One region of the Streptomyces sp. NPDC046887 genome, then DNA from elsewhere that is predicted to be linked to it. Evidence: riboswitches for the same ligand, from Rfam matches in the RefSeq annotation. Region 1 holds a riboswitch; each other region holds the start of a gene.
What was found. A riboswitch is a leader RNA that binds a small molecule or an ion and turns the genes downstream of it on or off. The one in region 1 is predicted to bind cobalamin.
Positions count from the first base shown of each region.

Region 2: another riboswitch for cobalamin. It lies ahead of ABZ945_RS28210 (energy-coupling factor ABC transporter permease); the one in region 1 lies ahead of ABZ945_RS03265 (ribonucleoside-diphosphate reductase subunit alpha).
Region 3: another riboswitch for cobalamin. It lies ahead of cobN (cobaltochelatase subunit CobN); the one in region 1 lies ahead of ABZ945_RS03265 (ribonucleoside-diphosphate reductase subunit alpha).

Region 1 covers NZ_JBEYXH010000002.1:42,163-48,869, reverse strand. The annotation lists gene ABZ945_RS03270 (ribonucleotide-diphosphate reductase subunit beta) at 1-912, opposite strand, end outside; gene ABZ945_RS03265 (ribonucleoside-diphosphate reductase subunit alpha) at 912-3,263, opposite strand; cobalamin riboswitch at 3,468-3,633, opposite strand; gene ABZ945_RS03260 (GNAT family N-acetyltransferase) at 4,239-4,739, opposite strand; gene mctP (monocarboxylate uptake permease MctP) at 4,838-6,505, opposite strand; gene ABZ945_RS03250 (DUF3311 domain-containing protein) at 6,502-6,707, opposite strand, start outside.
Region 2 covers NZ_JBEYXH010000041.1:29,035-35,741, reverse strand. The annotation lists gene ABZ945_RS28235 (hypothetical protein) at 1-684, shown strand, start outside; gene ABZ945_RS28230 (hypothetical protein) at 746-1,780, opposite strand; gene ABZ945_RS28225 (ATP-binding cassette domain-containing protein) at 1,924-2,784, opposite strand; gene cbiQ (cobalt ECF transporter T component CbiQ) at 2,781-3,530, opposite strand; gene ABZ945_RS28215 (energy-coupling factor ABC transporter substrate-binding protein) at 3,535-3,921, opposite strand; gene ABZ945_RS28210 (energy-coupling factor ABC transporter permease) at 3,918-4,643, opposite strand; cobalamin riboswitch at 4,672-4,907, opposite strand; gene ABZ945_RS28205 (PTS fructose transporter subunit IIA) at 4,960-5,370, opposite strand; gene dhaL (dihydroxyacetone kinase subunit DhaL) at 5,367-6,011, opposite strand; gene dhaK (dihydroxyacetone kinase subunit DhaK) at 6,017-6,707, opposite strand, start outside.
Region 3 covers NZ_JBEYXH010000003.1:189,837-196,543, reverse strand. The annotation lists gene ABZ945_RS05595 (helix-turn-helix transcriptional regulator) at 1-666, shown strand, start outside; gene ABZ945_RS05590 (DUF397 domain-containing protein) at 623-841, shown strand; gene ABZ945_RS05585 (GNAT family N-acetyltransferase) at 860-1,564, opposite strand; gene cobN (cobaltochelatase subunit CobN) at 1,561-5,328, opposite strand; cobalamin riboswitch at 5,366-5,500, opposite strand; gene ABZ945_RS05575 (cobalamin biosynthesis protein CobG) at 5,525-6,707, shown strand, end outside.

The DNA.
Region 1 (6,707 bases):
CGAGAACGGGTTCTGCGAGCCGTACACCGGGGCGAAGCCCAGGCGCTGGAGGCGCTGGTCGGCGACGCACTCCAGGTACTCGCGCATCGACTCGGTGTTCATGCCGGGCAGGCCGTCACCGCACAGGTCGCGGCCGAACTGGAGCTCGGCCTCCACGGCCTCCTTCAGCATGTCGGTGACCTGCTGGGTGAGCTCCTCGTCGAAGAGCTCCGGCTCCTCCTTGCGGACGGTGTCCACGACCTCGAAGGCGAAGTTCATGTGCATCGTCTCGTCCCGGAACACCCAGTTGGTGCCGGTGGCCAGGCCGTGCAGCAGGCCGCGCGAGCGGAACCAGTAGACGTAGGCGAAGGCCCCGTAGAAGAACAGGCCCTCGATGCACGCCGCGAAGCAGATCAGGTTCAGCAGGAAGCGGCGGCGGTCGGCCTTGGTCTCCAGCTGGTCGATCTTCTCGACGGAGTCCATCCACTTGAAGCAGAACTGGGCCTTCTCGCGGATGGAGGGGATGTTCTCCACCGCGTCGAACGCGGCCGCGCGGTCCTCCGGGTCGGGGAGGTAGGTGTCGAGCAGCGTCAGATAGAACTGGACGTGCACGGCCTCCTCGAACAGCTGGCGCGAGAGGTACAGCCGCGCCTCGGGGGAGTTGATGTGCTTGTAGAGCGTCAGCACCAGGTTGTTGGCGACGATCGAGTCACCGGTGGCGAAGAACGCCACCAGCCGCCCGATCATGTGCTGCTCGCCCGGGGACAGCTTGGCGAGGTCGGCCACGTCGGAGTGGAGGTCGACCTCCTCCACGGTCCAGGTGTTCTTGATCGCGTCGCGGTAGCGCTCGTAGAAGTCCGGGTAGCGCATCGGACGCAGGGTCAGCTCGAATCCCGGGTCGAGCAGGTTCTTTTCGTTGTTCGTGGTGCTCATTACTGGCAGGCCTCGCAGGACTCGGGGTTCTCAAGGGAGCAGGCGACCGCGTCCGGGTCGGCGGCCTGCTGTACGGGGATGGTGGCGGTGCCGGCGGGCGCGGTGGCGGCGGCCGGGGTCTGGCCGCCGGCGGCGCGGGCGATCCGGGTGGCCGGGCGGGAGCGCAGGTAGTACGTGGTCTTCAGACCCTGCTTCCAGGCGTACGCGTACATCGACGACAGCTTGCCGATGGTGGGCGTCTCCAGGAACAGGTTCAGTGACTGCGACTGGTCCAGGAACGGGGTCCGGGCGGCGGCCATGTCGATCAGACCGCGCTGCGGGATCTCCCAGGCCGTGCGGTACAGCGCCCGGACGTCCTCGGGCACCCAGGTGAAGCCCTGCACCGAGCCGTTGGAGTCGCGCAGCGCCTCGCGGGTCTGCGCGTCCCAGACGCCGAGTTTCTTCAGCTCGGCCACCAGGTAGGCGTTGACCTGGAGGAACTCGCCCGACAGGGTCTCGCGCTTGAACAGGTTGGAGACCTGCGGCTCGATGCACTCGTAGACACCGGCGATGGAGGCGATGGTCGCGGTCGGGGCGATCGCCAGCAGCAGCGAGTTGCGCATCCCGGTGGTGGCGACCCGCTCGCGCAGCGCCGTCCAGCGCTCCGGCCAGTTCAGCTCCACGTCGTAGTGGTCCGGGTGCAGCACCCCGCGCGCGGTCCGGGTCTTCTCCCAGGCCGGCAGCGGGCCGTGGCGCTCGGCGAGGTCGCAGGAGGCCTCGTAGGAGGCGAGCATGATCCGCTCGGCGATCCGGGTGGAGAGCGCCCGTGCCTCGGGGGAGTCGAACGGCAGCTTCAGCTGGAAGAAGACGTCCTGGAGGCCCATCGCGCCCAGACCCACCGGGCGCCACTTGGAGTTGGAGTTGCCGGCCTGCTCGGTCGGGTAGAAGTTGATGTCCACCACGCGGTCGAGGAAGGTGACGGCGGTGCGCACGGTGGCGTCCAGCCGCTCCCAGTCGATGTCCCCGTCCTTGACGAAGGCCCCGAGGTTCACCGAGCCCAGGTTGCAGACGGCCGTCTCGCCGTCGTCGGTGACCTCCAGGATCTCGGTGCACAGGTTGGAGGAGTGCACCACCGCGCCGGACTCGGCGGTCTGGTTGGCGGTCCGGTTGGAGGCGTCCTTGAAGGTCATCCAGCCGTTGCCGGTCTGCGCCAGGGTGCGCATCATCCGGCCGTACAGCTCACGCGCCGGCATGGTCTTGCGGGCCAGCCCGGCGGCCTCGGCCTTGCGGTAGGCGGCGTCGAACTCCTCGCCGTACAGGTCCACCAGCTCCGGCACATCGGCCGGGGAGAACAGCGACCAGGGCTGATCGGCGTTGACCCGGCGCATGAACTCGTCCGGGATCCAGTGCGCCAGGTTGAGGTTGTGGGTGCGCCGGGCGTCCTCGCCGGTGTTGTCCCGCAGCTCCAGGAACTCCTCGATGTCCGCGTGCCAGGTCTCCAGGTAGACCGCGGCCGCGCCCTTGCGCCGCCCGCCCTGGTTGACCGCCGCCACCGAGGCGTCCAGCGTCTTCAGGAACGGCACGATGCCGTTGGAGTGCCCGTTGGTGCCCCGGATCAGCGAACCGCGCGAGCGGATGCGGGAGTAGGCGATGCCGATGCCGCCGGCGTGCTTGGAGAGCCGGGCCACCTGGTGGTAGCGGTCGTAGATCGAGTCCAGCTCGTCGGCGGGGGAGTCCAGCAGGTAGCAGGAGGACATCTGCGGGTGCCGGGTGCCGGAGTTGAACAGCGTCGGCGAGGACGGCAGGTAGTCCAGCCGGCTCATCAGCCGGTAGAGGGAGGCCACCTCGTCCACCGCGCGTACGGAGTCGTCCTCGGCGAGGCCGGCGGCGACCCGGAGCATGAAGTGCTGCGGGGTCTCGATCACCTTGCGGGTGATCGGGTGGCGGAGGAGGTAGCGGGAGTAGAGGGTGCGCAGCCCGAAGTAGCCGAAGCGGTCGTCGGCGCCGAGGTCGACCAGCGCGTCCAGGGTGTCCGCGTGCAGTGCGGCGAACGCGGCGGTGCGGTCGGCGATCAGCCCCTCGCGGTGCCCCACCGCCACCGAGGCCGAGAACGACACCGCGCCCTGCCCGGCCGCCTCCTCGGCGATGGTCCGGGTCAGCAGCCTGGCGGCCAGCCGCGAGTACGCGGGGTCCTCGGAGATCAGCCCGGCGGCCGCCTCGGTGGCCAGCTCCCGCAGCTCCGCCTCGTCCGACCCGGCGTGCCGGCCGCGCAGCGCGGCGGCGGCGACCCGGCCGGGGTCGGTGTCGGGCAGGTCGGCGGTGAGGTCGGTCAGGGTGCGCAGCAGCGCGGTACCGGGACCGTCGGCGCTCACCCCCGCGGTCTGCTCCGGTTCCGTGACGCGTGAGGCCGGATCGGCTGGCGCGATGGTCACGTGGGGCTCTCCCTCGCTCGGCTCGGGGCCCTCGACAGGCGGGCGGCGGGAAGCGCGAGAGCGGCTTGCCCGGGCACAGGGCAGCACGGCTCGCGTCCACCGGCCCACTCCGCGAGGCCCGGACGTCTGGACACCCGGGCCGGTCGGTCCGAGTGTGCTGCCGGCAGGTCGTCGGACTCACGGCGCGCCCGGGCCGGTACGGCTTGGGGGCGCGTACCGGGGCGGAAACACACCGGTTTCACCGTTGCGGGACAGTTCCGGATTCGCACCGGATTCCCCTGCGGCGACAGCAGGAATGAGCATACATCTGGTGGGCGCTCGCGAAAGCACCCCCCAGATGTTGTGTCGGCCCGTACAAGTCGTGTCCATCCGCACACCTGTTGTGTCCGCCCCCGCCACCCTGCGGGAACAGGCCAAGGGACAGCTGGGCGACCGGCCGCGGAGGCCGGGGGCCGCGCGGGGCGGCCGGGACCGGGGCGTGGCGCGGGGCCACCCGGATGGCCCCCTCGCGGCGCCGGGAGGGCCGGGGCGGGGCCGTGTACGGGCCCGGCCGGGGCGTCGCCCGAAGTCCGGCCACAGGGCCGCCCGGGGTCCGGCCGCGGGGCAGCCCGGAGTTCGGCGGCGGGGCGGCCCGGGGTGTGGCCCGGGTCCGGCCGCGGTACCGCCCGGGGTCCGGCCGCGGCGCTGCCCGGGGTCCGGTCGGGGGGCGCCCGGGGTCTAGCCGCGGTACCGCCCGGGGTCCGGCCGGGGTGTGGCCCGGGTCTGGCCGCGGGGCAGCCCGGAGTTCGGCGGCGGTACCGCCCGGAGTTCGGCCGCGGGGCAGCTCGGGTCCTGGCCGTGGGGCGGCCCAGGTTCTGGCCGGGGTGTCGCCGGACGGCCCCCTCGCAGCCGCCCGTATGCCCCCGCCGGGGTCGTTCAGACGTCCCGGCCGTAGGTGTGCAGGGTGACACCGGGGATGGGCGCCCAGTCGCGGGCGGGGGTGCGGTCGAAGCCGACCCGGCGGTAGAGGCGCTGGGCGGCGGCCATGGCCAGGTGCGAGGAGAGCACCACCCGCCGGCAACCGGGCACCGTCCGCGCCCGGTCGACACAGGCCCGCACCAGCGCCTCGCCCGCGCCCCGGCGGCGCGCCTCCCGGTCCACCGCCAGCATCCGGATCTCCGCCTCGCCCGCCCCGGCGAGGTCCGCCCAGGCCCCCGGCCCGGCGGCCAGGGCCACCCCGCCGAGCACCCGTCCGGTGTCGTCCACGGCGACCAGCACCTCCGCGTCGGCGGCCCGGCGCGCCACATCCCGCAGCGCGACCAGGTACTCGTCGGCCTCGCCGAACTCCAGCAGCCCGTCGGCCAGGTACGCCCGCGCGGTGACCTCGCCCAGCGCGGTGTGCTCCTCGGGGCGTACCGCCCTGATGGTGATGTCCATAACCGCAAGCGTGCAGCGCGGCGGGCCGCCACGCCTCCCCGGAGGGAGGTGCGACGGCCCGCGGTAGGCGAAACGGGTGGCCCTTACGGCCTGCGGCCCTACGCGGGGGCCTTGCTCGGGTCCTTTCGGCCGTCGTCCTCGGCCTCGGGGCCGTCGACCAGCTCCGGCAGCTCGGTGGCCACGCCCGGGTCGCCCGCGTCCGCGGTGTAGTCGGAGGGCTGGGTCTCGTCCACCCCGTCCGGCGCCTTGACCGCCCGCAGCACGAAGGTGAGCACGATGGTGACCAGGGCGTTGAGCACGAAGGCGGTGAGACCGATGTAGCCGATCTCGCCGATGCCGGGGATCTCCGCCGAGGAGCCGCCGAAGTGCTTCTGGGTCGGCGAGGCCACCCCGTACGCGGCGGCCGTGCCGTACACCATGCCGACGGCCCAGCCGCCGAGCAGCGCCCAGCGGTGGAACCAGCGGGTGAACAACCCGCCGACCAGGGCCGGGAGGGTCTGCAGGATCCAGATGCCGCCCAGCAGCTGGAAGTTGATGGCGACCGTCTTGTCCATGGTGAGGACGAAGACCAGCGCGCCCACCTTGACCAGCAGCGACACCAGCTTGGAGACCTTGGTCTCCTGCGCCGGGGTGGCGTCCGGCTTGATGAAGTCCTTGTAGATGTTGCGGGTGAACAGGTTGGCCGCGGCGATCGACATGATGGCCGCCGGGACCAGCGCGCCGATGCCGATGGCGGCGAAGGCGATGCCCGCGAACCAGTCCGGGAACATGTTCTCGAACAGCTGCGGGATGGCCAGCTGCCCGTTGGACACCTTGACCCCGGCCGCGATCGCCATGAAGCCGAGCAGCGCCAGCAGGCCCAGCATCAGCGAGTACAGCGGCAGGATGGTGGTGTTGCGGCGGATCACGTCCCGGCTGCGGGAGGAGAGCGTCGCGGTGATCGAGTGCGGGTACATGAACAGCGCCAGCGCCGAGCCGAGTGCCAGCGTGGCGTACCCCCACTGGCCCATCTCCCCGGGCACCAGCGCGCCGCGCGGCTGGCCGGTCGCCGGGTTCTTCTGGGCGAAGGCGTCCCCGGCCGCGTCGAAGATCGCCCCGAAGCCGCCGAGCTTGATCGGGATGTAGATGATCGCCACCGCGATGACGATGTAGATCAGGGTGTCCTTGACGAAGGCGATCAGCGCCGGGGCGCGCAGCCCGGAGGAGTAGGTGTACGCGGCGAGCACACCGAAGGCGATGAGCAGCGGCAGGTCCTTGATGAACCAGTGCGTGGACTCCCCGCCGCCGATGCCCATCACGTCCAGCACGGCCTGGATGCCGACCAGTTGCAGTGCGATGTACGGCATGGTGGCCAGCAGGCCGGTGACGGCCACCGCCAGCGACAGGCCCTTGGAGCCGAACCGGCCGCGGACGAAGTCCGAGGTGGTCACATAGCCGTGCTTGTGCGAGACCGACCAGAGCCGGGGCAGGAAGGTGAAGATCAGCGGGTAGACCAGGATGGTGTACGGCACGGCGAAGAAGCCGGCCGCGCCCGCCGCGTAGATGGCCGCCGGGACGGCCACGAAGGTGTACGCGGTGTAGAGGTCGCCGCCCAGCAGGAACCAGGTGATCCAGGTGCCGAACGAGCGGCCGCCCAGGCCCCATTCGTCCAGGCTCTGCTCGTTCTCCGCCTTGCGCCAGCGGGCCGCCAGGAAGCCCATCACGGTGACGGCCAGGAAGAAGAAGAGGAAGACGGCGAGTGCCACGCCGTTCACGCCGTCCTTCACTTCGCCGCACCCCCCTTCGCGGGCCCCGCGGGCTGTGCGGCCTTCGCGGGCCGCGCGGCCTTGCGGGCGCGCTGCTCACGGTGCCACAGCTGGTACGCCGCCATGGTCAGGATCGTGGAGAGCACGACCCAGGCCATCTGGTACCAGTAGAAGAACGGGATCCCGATGAAACGGGGTTCCACCCGCGCGTACGAGCTCACCC
Region 2 (6,707 bases), on a different contig from region 1:
GACACGGCCCGGGGTACCCACGGCGGCGCGAGCCGCGACGACCGGGCCACGGCCCCCGCCGCAGCACCCGAGCCCGCCCCGCCGGCCTGGCTCGGCAGTCTGCGCTCCCCCGGGGAGGCGCACGCCCTGTTCGCGTACCGGACCGAAGAGGCCGACGTCCGGGTGCCGTCCCTGATCGCCGAACTGACCCGCGACCCGGAGGCGTTCGCCGTCCTCTACGACGCCGAGCGCGCCTACTTCGCCCACTATCTGGAACGGCTCACGGACGAGGGCACCGACACCCGGCACCGCTACGGCTCCGACCGGCCCGACGCCGCTGCCGGGGCCGAGTGGGAGCTGAGGCAGACGGCCGAGCACGTCGGAGATCTGATGAAGTACCGGGCCCGCCACTACCGGGATGGCACTGTGCCCGACCTGGGGGCCTTCGACGCGGCGGTCCGCCGGCACACCCGCGGTGCCTTCGCCGCCGCCCCCCGGCGGGCGACGTCCCATCCGCCGATGGGCGCCATAGCCGGCCGGCCCGCCACCGGACCGCTGCGCGGCGACTGGACCGACGGCCGGCATCAGCTGCTCGCCGTCCTCGATCGCTGGACGGAGGACCGGGGCATACCGGCGGCCCGCGCCGGCGCGCTGCGCCAACTGGTGGACGACGGCTATGTCCAGGGCCTGTGGCTCCGGGAATGAGGCCGCCCGCCGGAAACCCGCCCTTGGCCCTCCGGGGACTCGCCCCCAGGGACCCGTCCGCTCAGCGTCCGCCCCGGAAGGTGAACCGCGGGTCCGAGCAGCCGTGCCGGTCGGCCTGGTCCTTCGCGAACGCGGTGAGCAGCCGCCGCTGCTCCTCCTCGCCGGGCTTCGGCACGCCCAGCGGGGCGTGAGCGGTCAACGCGAAGTTGGCGGCCTCCCCGTCGCAGCGGGCGGTGGCGGTCATGCTCTTGCGCTTCCCGCGCTCGTGCAGCAGCCGGTTGCCCCAGTCGCCGTAGTAGGCGTCCACCTCCACCCGCACCTGGTCCGCCGGGTCGTCCCCGACGCGGGACAGGGCGCAGTGCACCGCGGGCGCGGTGTCCGAGCCGCCCCCGGAGGGCCGCCAGCCGCCCCCGGCCGGTGCGGCCTTCACGGCCCGGTCGCACACGGTGCCCGGGACGGGCTCCGGCTCCTCGTCCGGGTCGTCGTCCCGGTCGCCCGGCAACGCGTCGGCCGGCGGTTCGGGCAGCGGGTCGGCGCCGCAGCCCAGTCGGCGCGAGGCGGCGTCGGCGAGCCCGACGGCGGTCCGCAGGCCCGCCCCGGGGACTCCGGTGAGCAGTTCGCGGCCCAGCGTGGTCCGCACCAGCAGCCGGCCCGGCCGCCCCGCGTCGTCCCGGTCCAGGTCGGGGCAGCGCATCAGCAGCACGACCCGGCCGTTCTCGTCCACGAAACCGGGCAGCCCACCGGGCAGCGGGTCCCGCGACCCGTGCCCGTACTCGGAGAACTCGCCCCTCAGCTCCCGGTCGCGGTCGTCCCGCCGGGTGTACGCCTCCATGAACACGGCGGTGCGGTCCCGCTCCCCGCTCTCGTCCGCCATCGTCAGCAGACAGGAGTACGAGCCCAGGTCGTCCCCGGGGGAGGACTTCTCCTCCAGCAGCCGCCGGCCGTCGGGCACCAGGCGGTCCATCGCGTCCGGGTCCAGCGCGCCGTCGCAGGCCTCGCGGACCAGCATCCAGTCACGGGCGTACGGCTCGGCGACATAACCGGCCACCCCCAGCACCACCGCCCCGGCCACCACGGCCTTCACCCAGCGACGCACCGTGCCCCCGTCCCCGTACCCGCCCGTCCGGCCGCGCCCCCGGCAACCGGCCGCGGCCCCCGCGGCCCTCCCGGCCGCCGCCCGCCGACTCTACCGACCGCCGCCCCCGGCCCCCGGCCCGCCCCCGCAGCCGGAGGGCGGACTCAGGAGTCCCGTACGGCCGCCGCCGCCCACTCCTCCAGCTCCTCCGGGGTACGCGGCCCGGCGGTGCCCTCGGCCAGCAGTCCGCGCTCGCGCAGCACCGCCGCCACCGCCATGCCCCAGGGCCGCCGCAGCCCCGCGGCGGCCAGCAGCTCCCGGTCGCCGAGCAGCTCCGCCACCGGTCCGGTGCGCGGCCCCGCCGGGGTGAGCACCGCCGCCTCGTCCGCCCAGCGCAGCGCCAGGTCCACATCGTGGGTGGCCATCAGCACCGTGGTGCCCGAGGCGCGCAGCCGGTCCAGGGTCGCCAGCAGCCGCTCCTGGCCGTGCGGGTCGAGCCCGGCCGTCGGCTCGTCCAGGATCAGCACCCGGGGCCGCATGGCCACCGCGCCGGCGATCGCCGCGCGCTTGCGCTGCCCGTAGGAGAGCAGATGGGTGGGCCGGTCCGCGAGCGCCGTGATGTCCAGCGCCTCCAGGGCCTCGGCCACCCGGCCGCGTACCTCGGACTCGGCCAGCCCCAGGTTCATCGGCCCGAAGGAGACGTCCTGGGCGACCGAGGCGGCGAACAGCTGGTCGTCCGGGTCCTGCACCACCAGCTGCACCGTGGTGCGCAGCCGCACCAGCCCGGCCCGGTCGTACGCCACCTCCTCGCCGGCCAGCCGCAGCAGCCCCCGGTCCGGGCGCAGCCCGCCGCTGAGCAGCCGCAGCATGGTGGTCTTCCCGCTGCCGTTGCGGCCCAGCAGCGCCACCGCCCGGCCCTCGGCGACCGCGAAGTCCACCCCGCCGAGCACCGCGGGCCCCTCGTCGTAGGCGTACCCGGCGCCCACCAGCTCCACGACGGGCAGCCCGCCCGCGACGGACGTCATGACAGAAGACCTTTCAGTACGAGAGTGGCGGTCACCAGGGCGGCCAGCAGCGCGGCCGTGGCGGCCAGGAAGCGCCGGGAGAGGGCCGCCTCGGGCACCAGGACCCGCAGGGTGCCGTCGTACCCCCGGCCGGCCAGCCCCTCCTGGAGCCGCGCCGCCCGGTCGAAGGAGCGGACGAAGGCGATGGCGCCGAGTCCGGCCAGCGACCGCCAGGCCGCGGCCCGGCTCGCCTGCCCCAGCCGGGCCGCCTGCGCCTGGCGCACCTTGGCCACCGTGTCCAGCAGCAGGAAGCCGATCCGGTACATCACCAGGGCCACGTCCACGACCGGCGCCGGCACCCCGGCCCGTACCAACCGCGGCAGCACATCCGACACGGGCGTGGTGAACGCGAACAGCAGCACCCCCAGGGACGCCGCCGAGGTGCGCAGCAGCAGCTGCCCGGCGTGCAGCGGGCCGTCCGGGGCGAGCGACACCGCTCCGGCGCCGCCGCCCACCTGGAACAGCAGCGGGATCGCGCCCGTCACACAGAAGCCCAGCGGGAGGCGGAACGCCCGCCACAGCAGCCGGGGCGCCACCCCGGCCGGGCCGAGCAGCACCGCCAGGGTCGCGGCGCCGACCAGCGGGGCCCCCGGCCAGGCCGGCAGGCACACCGCGCTGAGCGTCAGACCGAAGCCCAGAACCGCCTTCTCCACCGGGTGGCGGCGGCGCCAGCGGCCGGCGTGCGCCGCCGCGTCGATCGGCAGCACCCGGTTACCCGGCAGCCCCGGTGTCCCGGGCCGCACCCGGGCCCGGGTCGGCGGCGGCCGCCGCACCCCCGGTGCCCTCGGCGGCGAGCGCCCGCGCCTCGCCCTGGCGGCGGCCGCGGCGCAGCCCGAAGTAGTACGCCAGGACACCCGCGCCCAGCGCCGCCTGGAGCGCGAACAGCGCCGACTCGACCTCGCCCGACGGCGGCTCGTACAGCGGGCTGAACCAGGGCTCGTAGTCCGGCTTCAGCTCGGTGATCGCCGTCTCGGCCTGCGCGTCGGCGCCGGCGAACGGCTCCTCCTTGTGGTCCCCGAGGCCCAGCGCCAGCGGGAGCACGGCGAGCGCCGCCACCACCAGCAGCAGCAGGGTGTTGATCTTCGCGTTGCGGCTCATCGCGCGGCCGCCTCCTTCTCCTCACCCGAGGCGCCGGCCTTGCCCGCGCCCTTGCCGGTCACCTTCGACAGCACACCGAGCCGCAGCAGTTCGCCCTTGCTGGACTGCGTCAGCAGCCGCATCACCAGCACGGTGAGCAGGCCCTCGCTGACCGCCAGCGGGATCTGGGTGAGCGCGAAGATGGAGCCGAACTTGGCCAGTGCCCCGGCGAAGCCGGTGCCCGGGTCGGGGAAGGCGAGCGCCAGCTGCACGCTGGTGACGCAGTAGGTGGACAGGTCGGCGACGAACGCGCCGAAGAAGACCGCCACCATCAGCGGCGCCCCGAAGCGGCGCAGCAGCCAGTAGGTGCCGAACCCGGCCCACGGTCCGACGATCGCCATCGAGAAGACGTTGGCGCCGAGCGTGGTCAGCCCGCCGTGTGCCAGCAGCAGCGCCTGGAACAGCAGGGTGATGGTGCCGAGCACCGCCATGATCGGTGGCCGGAACAGGATGGCGCCCAGCCCCGTACCGGTCGGATGGGAGCAACTGCCCGTCACCGACGGTATCTTGAGGGCGGACAGCACGAAGGTGAACGCCCCGGACGCACCCAGCAGGAGCGTCGACTCCGGGTTGCTCCGGACCTCGCGGGTCAGGGCGCGCACTCCGTGCACGACAAACGGAGCGGACGCGACGGCCCAGGCAGCCGCGTGCGCGGGGGGCAGATACCCCTCGGCTATATGCATGGTCGGGAGACCCTCTCCAGCACCTCGTGGATGGACAACGCGCCCTGGCCGGTCTCCTGGCTGACGGGTCATGCCGCCTCGGCTCCGCCTTCCCGGACGTGGCGGTCTCCCGCGGCGGTCCAGTGGCTTCCCGGAGGGGTTCCCCCGAGGGTGGAGCCGGACTTCCCGATCACAGTGGCGAGGGCCGCACCGGTACCGCACCGGATTTCCCGTACACCAAGGCGGTGTGACCCTAGTGCGTTGACCAGGTACATCACAACCCGCGTACCGGTGCTTCCGCCATCCCGCCGGGGTGGCGGAGGGCCACCCATGGGGGTCACTTCTTCCGGTAGCCGTACGCCTCCGCGGCCGCCGCCTCCACCGCGTCCAGGTCGCCGCCGGCCGCCGCCGTGACCACCGCCGCCACCGCCCCCTCCACGAACGGCGCGTCCACCAGCCGCGTGCCGTCGGGGAGTTCGTCGTCGGCCAGCAGGGCCTTGACCGTGAGCACCGCGCTGCCGAGGTCGGCCAGCACGGCCACCCCCGCCCCGCCGTCCACCGAGACGGCCGCCGCCGCGATCAGCTCCGTACTGGTGCCGAACCCGCCGCCCGGCAGCCCACCCGCGGGCGCCAGCGGGGTGCCCGCCCCGCCCGCCAGCCCGCGCGCCAGATCCGCGACCGACCCCGCGACCTCGGCGCTGTGCGACACCAGCACGATGCCGACCCGTCCCTCGACCCCGCCGCTCATCCCCGTCGCCCCTCTCCCTGGTCCGCTTCACCGGCCGCCTCCGCCAGCGCGGCCAGCAGCAGCGCCGCCGAGGTCGCCCCCGGGTCCTGATGGCCCTCGCTGCGCTCACCGAGATAGCTGGCCCGGCCCTTGCGCGCCCGCATCGGCACGGTCTCCGCCGCGCCCCGCGCCGCCGCCTCGGCGGCCGCCGCGTACGCCCCCGGCCCGTCCGCCGCCTGGGCCAGCGCGGCGACCGCCGGCTCCAGGGCGTCCAGCATCGTCTTGTCCCCGGCCTTCGCCCCGCCGAGCTGCCCGACCGCCGCGACCCCCGCGCCCAGCGCCTCCGCCAGCTGCCCGGGACCGACCTCCGCCGCTTCCCCGAGCGCCTTGCCGGTGCGGCGCAGCAGCGTGCCGTACAGCGGACCCGAGGCCCCGCCCACCGTGGAGATCAGCTGCCGCCCGGCCAGCGTCAGCACCGCACCCGGCGACTCGGGGGCGTCCTTCGCCAGCTCCGCCGCCACTGCGGTGAACCCCCGCTGGAGGTTCGCCCCGTGGTCGGCGTCCCCGATCGCCGCGTCCAGCTCCGTGAGCTGCCCGGCCTCCCGCTCCACCGCCGCCGCGGCGGCCGCCATCCACCGCCGGAAGGCGTCCGTGTCCAGCACCGCGCTCACCGTCCCCACCGCAGCGCCGGGGTGGACACCGGCGCGTCCCACAGCCGCAGCAGCTCCTCGTCGGCCCGGCACAGCGTCACCGAGCAGCCCGCCATGTCCAGCGAGGTGACGTAGTTGCCGGTCAGCGTGCGGGCCACCGGCACCCCGCGCTCGCCCAGCACCCGGTGCACCTCGGCGGTGAACCCGTACAACTCCAGCAGCGGGGTGGCGCCCATCCCGTTGACCAGCACCAGCACCGGTCCGCCCGGTGGCAGGTCCTCCAGCACCGCCTCCACCGCGAGGTCCGCGATCTCCCCGGAGGTCATCATCGGGCGGCGCTCCCGGCCCGGCTCGCCGTGGATGCCGATGCCCAGCTCCAGCTCCCCGGTCGGCAGGTCGAACGAGGGGCTGCCCTTGGCCGGGGTGGTCACCGAGCTCAGCGCCACCCCGAAGCTGCGCGAGCTCGCGTTGACCTGCCGCCCGATCGCCTCCACCCGCTCCAGCGGCGCCCCCTCCTCGGCCGCCGCCCCGGCGATCTTCTCCACGAACAGCGTCGCCCCGGTGCCGCGCCGCCCCGCGGTGTAGAGGCTGTCGCGGACGGCCACATCGTCGTCCACCAGCACCTTGGCGACCTGGATGCCCTCGTCCTCGGCCAGCTCGGCCGCCATGTCGAAGTTGAGCACGTCGCCCGTGTAGTTCTTCACCACG
Region 3 (6,707 bases), on a different contig from region 1:
GACGGCTTCTTCGCCCGAAACCGTGAAGATGTGCGCAAGGCGCGTCTTGGCGACTACGCGCACTACTTCGCCGATCTGGTGACTTTGGAGAAAAAGGCACGAGGAATCGAGGAGTGGAGCCCCACGCTCGTTCCCGGACCATTGCAGCTGGAACCGTATATCCGTGCGGTCGTGCACGCCTCCCATCCTTCGGATACGGAAGAGTCCGTGGCGGGCAAGGTGAGCGATAGGCGTGAACGCGCCTGGGTGTTCGAAGACCGCGAGGGGCCCGCTTCGTGGGCCGTCCTCCACGAAGGTCTTCTCACCGATCCGATCATGGGCTTTGGCGACATGGCGGAACAACTCGCGCACATCGCTGCCGTGGGACGCACGCGTGCATTCCTTCCACAGATTCTGCCGCGCAACGCAGGCGCCCATCCCTTCATGATGGGCACCACGTGGCTCATGACCTTTGATGATGCGCCGCCGCTTATGTACACGGAGGGCATGTACACCGGCCAGCTGGTCGATGATCCGGCAACAGTCGCGCAGTACAACCAGGCGTATAACCGTCTTCGAGCAGCGGCGCTCCCACCGGAGACGTCTCTGCGCCTTATCGAAGCGGCAGCAGAGGACTACCGAAATGGCAAGCAACCTCAACCCATCGACCTGTCTCTCTTGGCGTAGAAGCAGCTACAGCAACGGAGCCGGTGGATTCTGCCTGGAAGTAGCCGATGGCCTCCCCGGCCTCGTCCCCGTTCGGGACTCCAAGGTGACCGGCGGCCCGGTGCTCATGCTCACCGCCGCCGCGTGGGCGCCGTTCGTCGCCGCGCTGAGGGGCGGCCCGGCCCTCTCCAGGTAGCCGGCCGCCCCGGCGTCGTCAGCCGTGGATTTCGCCGACCTCCAGCACCCGGATCTGCGTGCCCGTCGCGCGGGGGTCCGGGCGGTCGGGGTCGGCGAGGTAGGCGGACTCGGAGGGGAAGCGGAGGAGGTGGACCTCGGAGCGGCCGTCGGGGGTGGTCAGACGGCGCTCCAGGTGGCCGCCGTGGCGGGAGAGGAGGGCGAGGGCGGCCTCCTCGGCGGCGCGGGCGGGGGCGGTGTCGTCGGCCGGGTAGTCGACGATCGCGGTGAGGTGGAAGGGCGGGGTGGGGGCGGCCGGGGCCAGGGGCTTGGTGAAGTAGACGTCGGCGTGGCCGCCGGGGACGCCCTCGATGCGGCCGGTCTCGGTGTAGCCGAGGCGGCGGTAGAACGGCGGGGCCTGGAAGGTGTACGAGGACACCTCCATGACGGTGCAGCCGCGGCGGGCGGCCTCCTCCTCGGCGGCGGCCATGAGTCGGCCGCCGAGACCGGAGGCGCGGTGGGCGGGGTCCACCCAGAGCATATGGATGCTGCCCAGGGTGCCCCAGGTGGAGGCGGTGAGGCCGCCCACCAGGGCACCGGAGGCGTCCTCGGCGCGGACCGAGACCTCCGCCTCCTCGGCGTCGACCGCGGCGCGGTTGTAGGCGGTCAGCTCGCGGTCCAGGCGGTCGGACAGCTCCTGGTCCTCGCTGCCGACGGTCAGCCGTGCTTCCGGGTACGGGGTCACTCGCCCTCCAGCTCGCCCTCGGTCTCCAGGAACACCTGGCGCAGCCGGTCCAGCACCTCGGGGTCGGGCTGGGCCCACATGCCGCGCGACTCCGCTTCCAGGAGGCGTTCGGCGATGCCGTGCAGGGCCCAGGGGTTGGCCTCCTGGAGGAACTTCCGGTTCTCCGAGTCCAGGACGTAGGTCTCGGTGAGCTTGTCGTACATCCAGTCGGCGATGACCCCGGTGGTGGCGTCGTAGCCGAAGAGGTAGTCCACGGTGGCCGCCAGCTCGAAGGCGCCCTTGTAGCCGTGGCGGCGCATCGCCTCGATCCACTTGGGGTTGACCACCCGGGCGCGGAAGACCCGGGAGGTCTCCTCGACCAGGGTGCGGGTGCGGACCGTCTCGGGGCGGGTGGAGTCGCCGATGTACGCCTCGGGGGCGGTGCCGCGCAGGGCGCGGACGGTGGCCACCATGCCGCCGTGGTACTGGAAGTAGTCGTCCGAGTCGGCGATGTCGTGCTCGCGGGTGTCGGTGTTCTTCGCGGCGACCGCGATCCGCTTGTACGCGGTCTCCATCTCCTCGCGCGCCGGGCGGCCGTCCAGTTCGCGGCCGTAGGCGTAGCCGCCCCAGACCGTGTACACCTCGGCCAGGTCGGCGTCGGTGCGCCAGTCGCGGGAGTCGATCAGCTGGAGCAGACCCGCCCCGTACGTCCCCGGGCGGGAGCCGAAGATACGGGTGGTGGCGCGCCGTTCGTCGCCGTGCTCGGCCAGGTCGGCGCGGGTGTGGGCGCGGACGAAGTTGTCGGTGTCGGCCTCGTCCAGGGTGGCGGCGAGGCGGACGGCGTCGTCCAGCAGGCCGACGGTGTGCGGGAAGGCGTCCCGGAAGAAGCCGGAGATCCGCAGGGTGACGTCGATCCGGGGGCGGCCCAGCTCGGCGAGCGGCACCGGCTCCAGGCCGGTGACCCGGCGGGAGGCGTCGTCCCAGACCGGGCGGATGCCGAGCAGGGCGAGCGCCTCGGCGATGTCGTCGCCCGCGGTGCGCATCGCGCTGGTGCCCCAGAGGGAGAGGCCGACGGAGGTGGGCCAGTCGCCGTTGTCCTCGCGGTAGCGGGTGAGCAGGGAGTCGGCGAGCGCCTGGCCGGTCTCCCAGGCGAGCCGGGAGGGCACCGCCTTCGGGTCCACGGAGTAGAAGTTCCGGCCGGTCGGGAGGACGTTGACCAGGCCGCGGAGGGGGGAGCCGGAGGGGCCCGCGGGGACGAAGCCGCCGTTGAGGGCGTGGACGGCGTGGTCCAGCTCGTCGGTGGTGGCGGCGAGGCGGGGGATCACCTGGCGGGCGGCGAAGTCCAGGATGTCGGCGACGGCCTGGACGTGCCCGGCGGCGACGGTGGCGACGGCGGCCGGGTCCCAGTCGGCGGCCTCCATGGCCTCGACCAGTTCACGGGCCTTCGCCTCGGCCTCGTCGGCGGTCTTCAGGGTCGCGGCGGACTCGTCCAGGCCGAGGGCCTCCCGGAGGCCGGGCAGGGCCTGGGTGCCGCCCCAGATCTGGCGGGCGCGCAGGATGGAGAGGACCAGGTTGACCCGCTCGGGGCCGGCCGGGGCGCCGCCCAGGACATGGAGCCCGTCGCGGATCTGGGCGTCCTTGACCTCGCAGAGCCAGCCGTCGACATGGAGCAGGAAGTCGTCGAAGCCGTCATCGTCCGGGCGGTCCGCCATACCGAGGTCGTGGTCGAGCTTGGCGGCCTGGATCAGGGTCCAGATCTGCGCGCGGATCGCGGGCAGCTTGGACGGGTCCATGGAGGAGATCTGCGCGTACTCGTCCAGCAGCTGCTCCAGGCGTGCGATGTCGCCGTAGGAGTCGGCGCGGGCCATCGGCGGGACCAGGTGGTCGATCAGGGTGGCGTGCACGCGGCGCTTGGCCTGGGTGCCCTCACCCGGGTCGTTGACCAGGAAGGGGTAGACCAGCGGCAGGTCGCCGAGGGCGGCGTCGGGGCCGCAGGCGGCGGACAGGCCCGCGTTCTTGCCGGGCAGCCACTCCAGGTTGCCGTGCTTGCCCAGGTGGATCATGGCGTCGGCGCCGAAGCCGCCGTCCTCGGCGGGGGCGGCGATCCAGCGGTAGGCGGCCAGATAGTGGTGCGACGGCGGCAGATCGGGGTCGTGGTAGATCGCGATCGGGTTCTCGCCGAAGCCGCGCGGCGGCTGGATGACGATCAGCAGATTGCCGCGGCGCAGGGCGCCGAGCACGATATCGCCATCGGGGTCGCCCTCGGCGGTGCGGGAGCGGTCCAGGAACATCTCGCCGGGGGCCGGGCCCCAGTGCTCCTCCACCTGCTCGCGCAGCGCCGCGGGCAGGGTGGCGTACCAGCGCCGGTAGTCGGCGGCCGGGATGCGGACCGGGTTGCGGGCCATCTGCTCCTCGGTCAGCCACTCCTGATCGTGGCCGCCGGCGTCGATCAGCGCCCGGATCAGCTCGTCGCCGTCGCCGGAGACCAGCCCGGGGATCTCCTCCTCGGGCCCGAAGTCATAGCCCTCGGCGCGCAGTCGGCGCAGCAGCGCCACCGCGGAGGCGGGGGTGTCCAGGCCGACCGCGTTGCCGATCCGGGAGTGCTTGGTCGGGTACGCGGAGAGGACCAGCGCCAGCTTCTTGGCGGGGTTGGGGATGTGCCGGAGCTTGGCGTGCCGGACGGCGATCCCGGCGACCCGGGCGGCGCGCTCGGCGTCCGGCGCGTAGACCGGCAGCCCGTCCTCGTCGATCTCCTTGAAGGAGAACGGGACGGTGATCAGCCGCCCGTCGAACTCGGGCACCGCGACCTGGGTGGCGGCGTCCAGCGGGGAGAGCCCCTCGTCGTTCTCGTCCCAGGCGGCCCGGGACCCGGTCAGGCAGAGCGCCTGGAGGATCGGCACATCGAGCCCGGCCAGCGCCCCCGCGTCCCACGCCTCCTCGTCCCCGCCCGCCTGGGCCTCGGCGGGCTTGGTGCCGCCGGCCGCGAGCACGGTGGTGACCACGGCGTCGGCGGCCCCGAGGCGGTCGATCAACTCCGGCTCGGGGGCGCGGAGCGAGGCCACGTAGAGCGGGAGCGGGCGGCCCCCGGCGTCCTCGATGGCACCGCAGAGCGCGTCCACGAAGGCGGTGTTCCCGCTCATGTGGTGGGCGCGGTAGTAGAGGACGGCGATGGTCGGGCCGTCGACCGCCCTGGTGGTGCGCTCCAACACGCCCCAGGTGGGCGCGGGGGCGGGCGGTTCGAAGCCGTGGCCGGTGAGCAGCACGGTGTCGGAGAGGAAGCGGGCCAGCTGCTCCAGGTTGGCGGGGCCGCCGTGCGCGAGGTAGGCGTGCGCCTCGGCCGCCAGGCCGATCGGCACGGTGGAGGCCTCCATCAGCTGGGCGTCGGGCGCCTGCTCGCCGGTGAGCACGACCAGCGGAAGGCCGCTGTCGCGCAGCACGGCGAGCCCGTCCTCCCAGGCCCGTACGCCGCCGAGGAGGCGGACGACCACCAGCCCGGCGCCGTCCAGCAGCGCGGGCAGGTCCTCCTGCGGAAGGCGGGAGGGGTTGGCGTACCGGTACTCGACCGGGCCGCCGGCCGCGCGGGCGCTGAGCAGGTCGGTGTCGGAGTGCGAGAGGAGGAGGACCGGGGCGGGGGCCCCTTCCGGCGCGGGGGCGGCCCCCGCCGGTGCTCCCTCGGTTATCCCCGGCTGCGGCCCGGTGGGCGACACAGGCGCGTCGGGTGCGGCGGCCGCATGGGGCGCATCGGGCGCGTCGGGGGTCGTCGTCGGCTCGTCGGCGTGCGTCATCGCTGCGCTGGCCTTCCTCGGGGTGTCCGCGCCCCGGGTGGTGATGAGGACGGCGGGAGTTCCTGACTCGCCCGGACCGCCTCCGCGGCCGGACTCACAGTGGCGGGACCGCGCCGGATTTCCACCGGGCTTCCTCCCTCGGGCCCTGGGACCCTGTGCCGTCTGCATAGTAGAGGCTGCGCGTATGGTGGCCGCCATGCCGTCCAGCTCACCCAAACGCCCCGAACCGGGCGAAGGTCATATACGGACCCGCCGCTCCGGCCGCGTCCGTGACCGCGGTGACGCCTGCCCCGGGGCGCTGCGGCTGCACCGCGCCGACGACGGCGCGCTGGCCCGGCTGCGGCTGCCCACCGGTGTCCTCACCGAGCAGCAGATACGGGTGCTGGCGGACGCCGCCGACCGGCTCGGCGACGGCCATCTCTCGCTCACCTCGCGCGGCAACCTGGAGCTGCGCGGCCTCGGCGAGAGCTGCGGGCTGGAGCTGGCGGAGCTGCTGCGCGGCGCCGGACTGCTGCCGGACTCCGAGGCGCATGAGCGGATACGGAACATGGTGGTCTCGCCGTTGGCGGGCCCCCGGGTGCAGGCCGCGGCCCGCGCGTTGGACGTGCTGCTGTGCGGGGAGGCCTGGACGACCGGGCTCTCCGGGCGCTTCCTGTTCGCGGTGGACGACGGCCGGGGGGATGTGGCGGCGCTCGGCGCCGATGTGACCCTGCGGGCGGCGGCCGAGGGGGACTCCGGGACTGATGGAGACTCCAGGGCTGATGGAGACTCCAGGGCTGATGGAGACTCCAGGGCTGATGGGGACTCCAGGGCTGATGGAGACTCCGGGGCTGATAGGCACTCCAGGGCTGATAGCGGCTCCGGGGCTGATGGAGACTTCGGGGCCGGCGGGGCCTTCCTCCTCGTCGTCGCCGACCGGGCGTACGAGGTCGGCGGACCCGACGCCCCGGCCGCCGCGCTGGCCGCCGCCCGGGCCTTTCTGACCGCCGCCGAGGCCGCCGGAACCGGTGCCTGGCGGGTGGGTGAACTACCCGACGGCGGACGCGGGATGGACGTGGCCGGGGAGCTGGCCCGGGCGGGAGTGACGGCCTCCCCCGCCCCCCGGCCGGTCACCCCCTCCCCAGGCTCCGGCCCCCCGCCCGGCATCCTCGACGGCGGTTTCGTCTCCGTATCGGCCCGGCTCGGCCGGGTGACCGGCGACCAGTTCCGCGCACTGCTCCCGGCCGCCGAGATACGGGTCACCCCCTGGCGCGGGTTCGTCCTCCCCGCCTGGCCGGACCAGGCTGCCGCCCGGGACCGGCTGGCCGAGCTGGCGGCGGCCGGATACCTCACCGCCCCGGACACGCCCTGGGCCACGGTGAGCGCCTGCACCGGGCGGC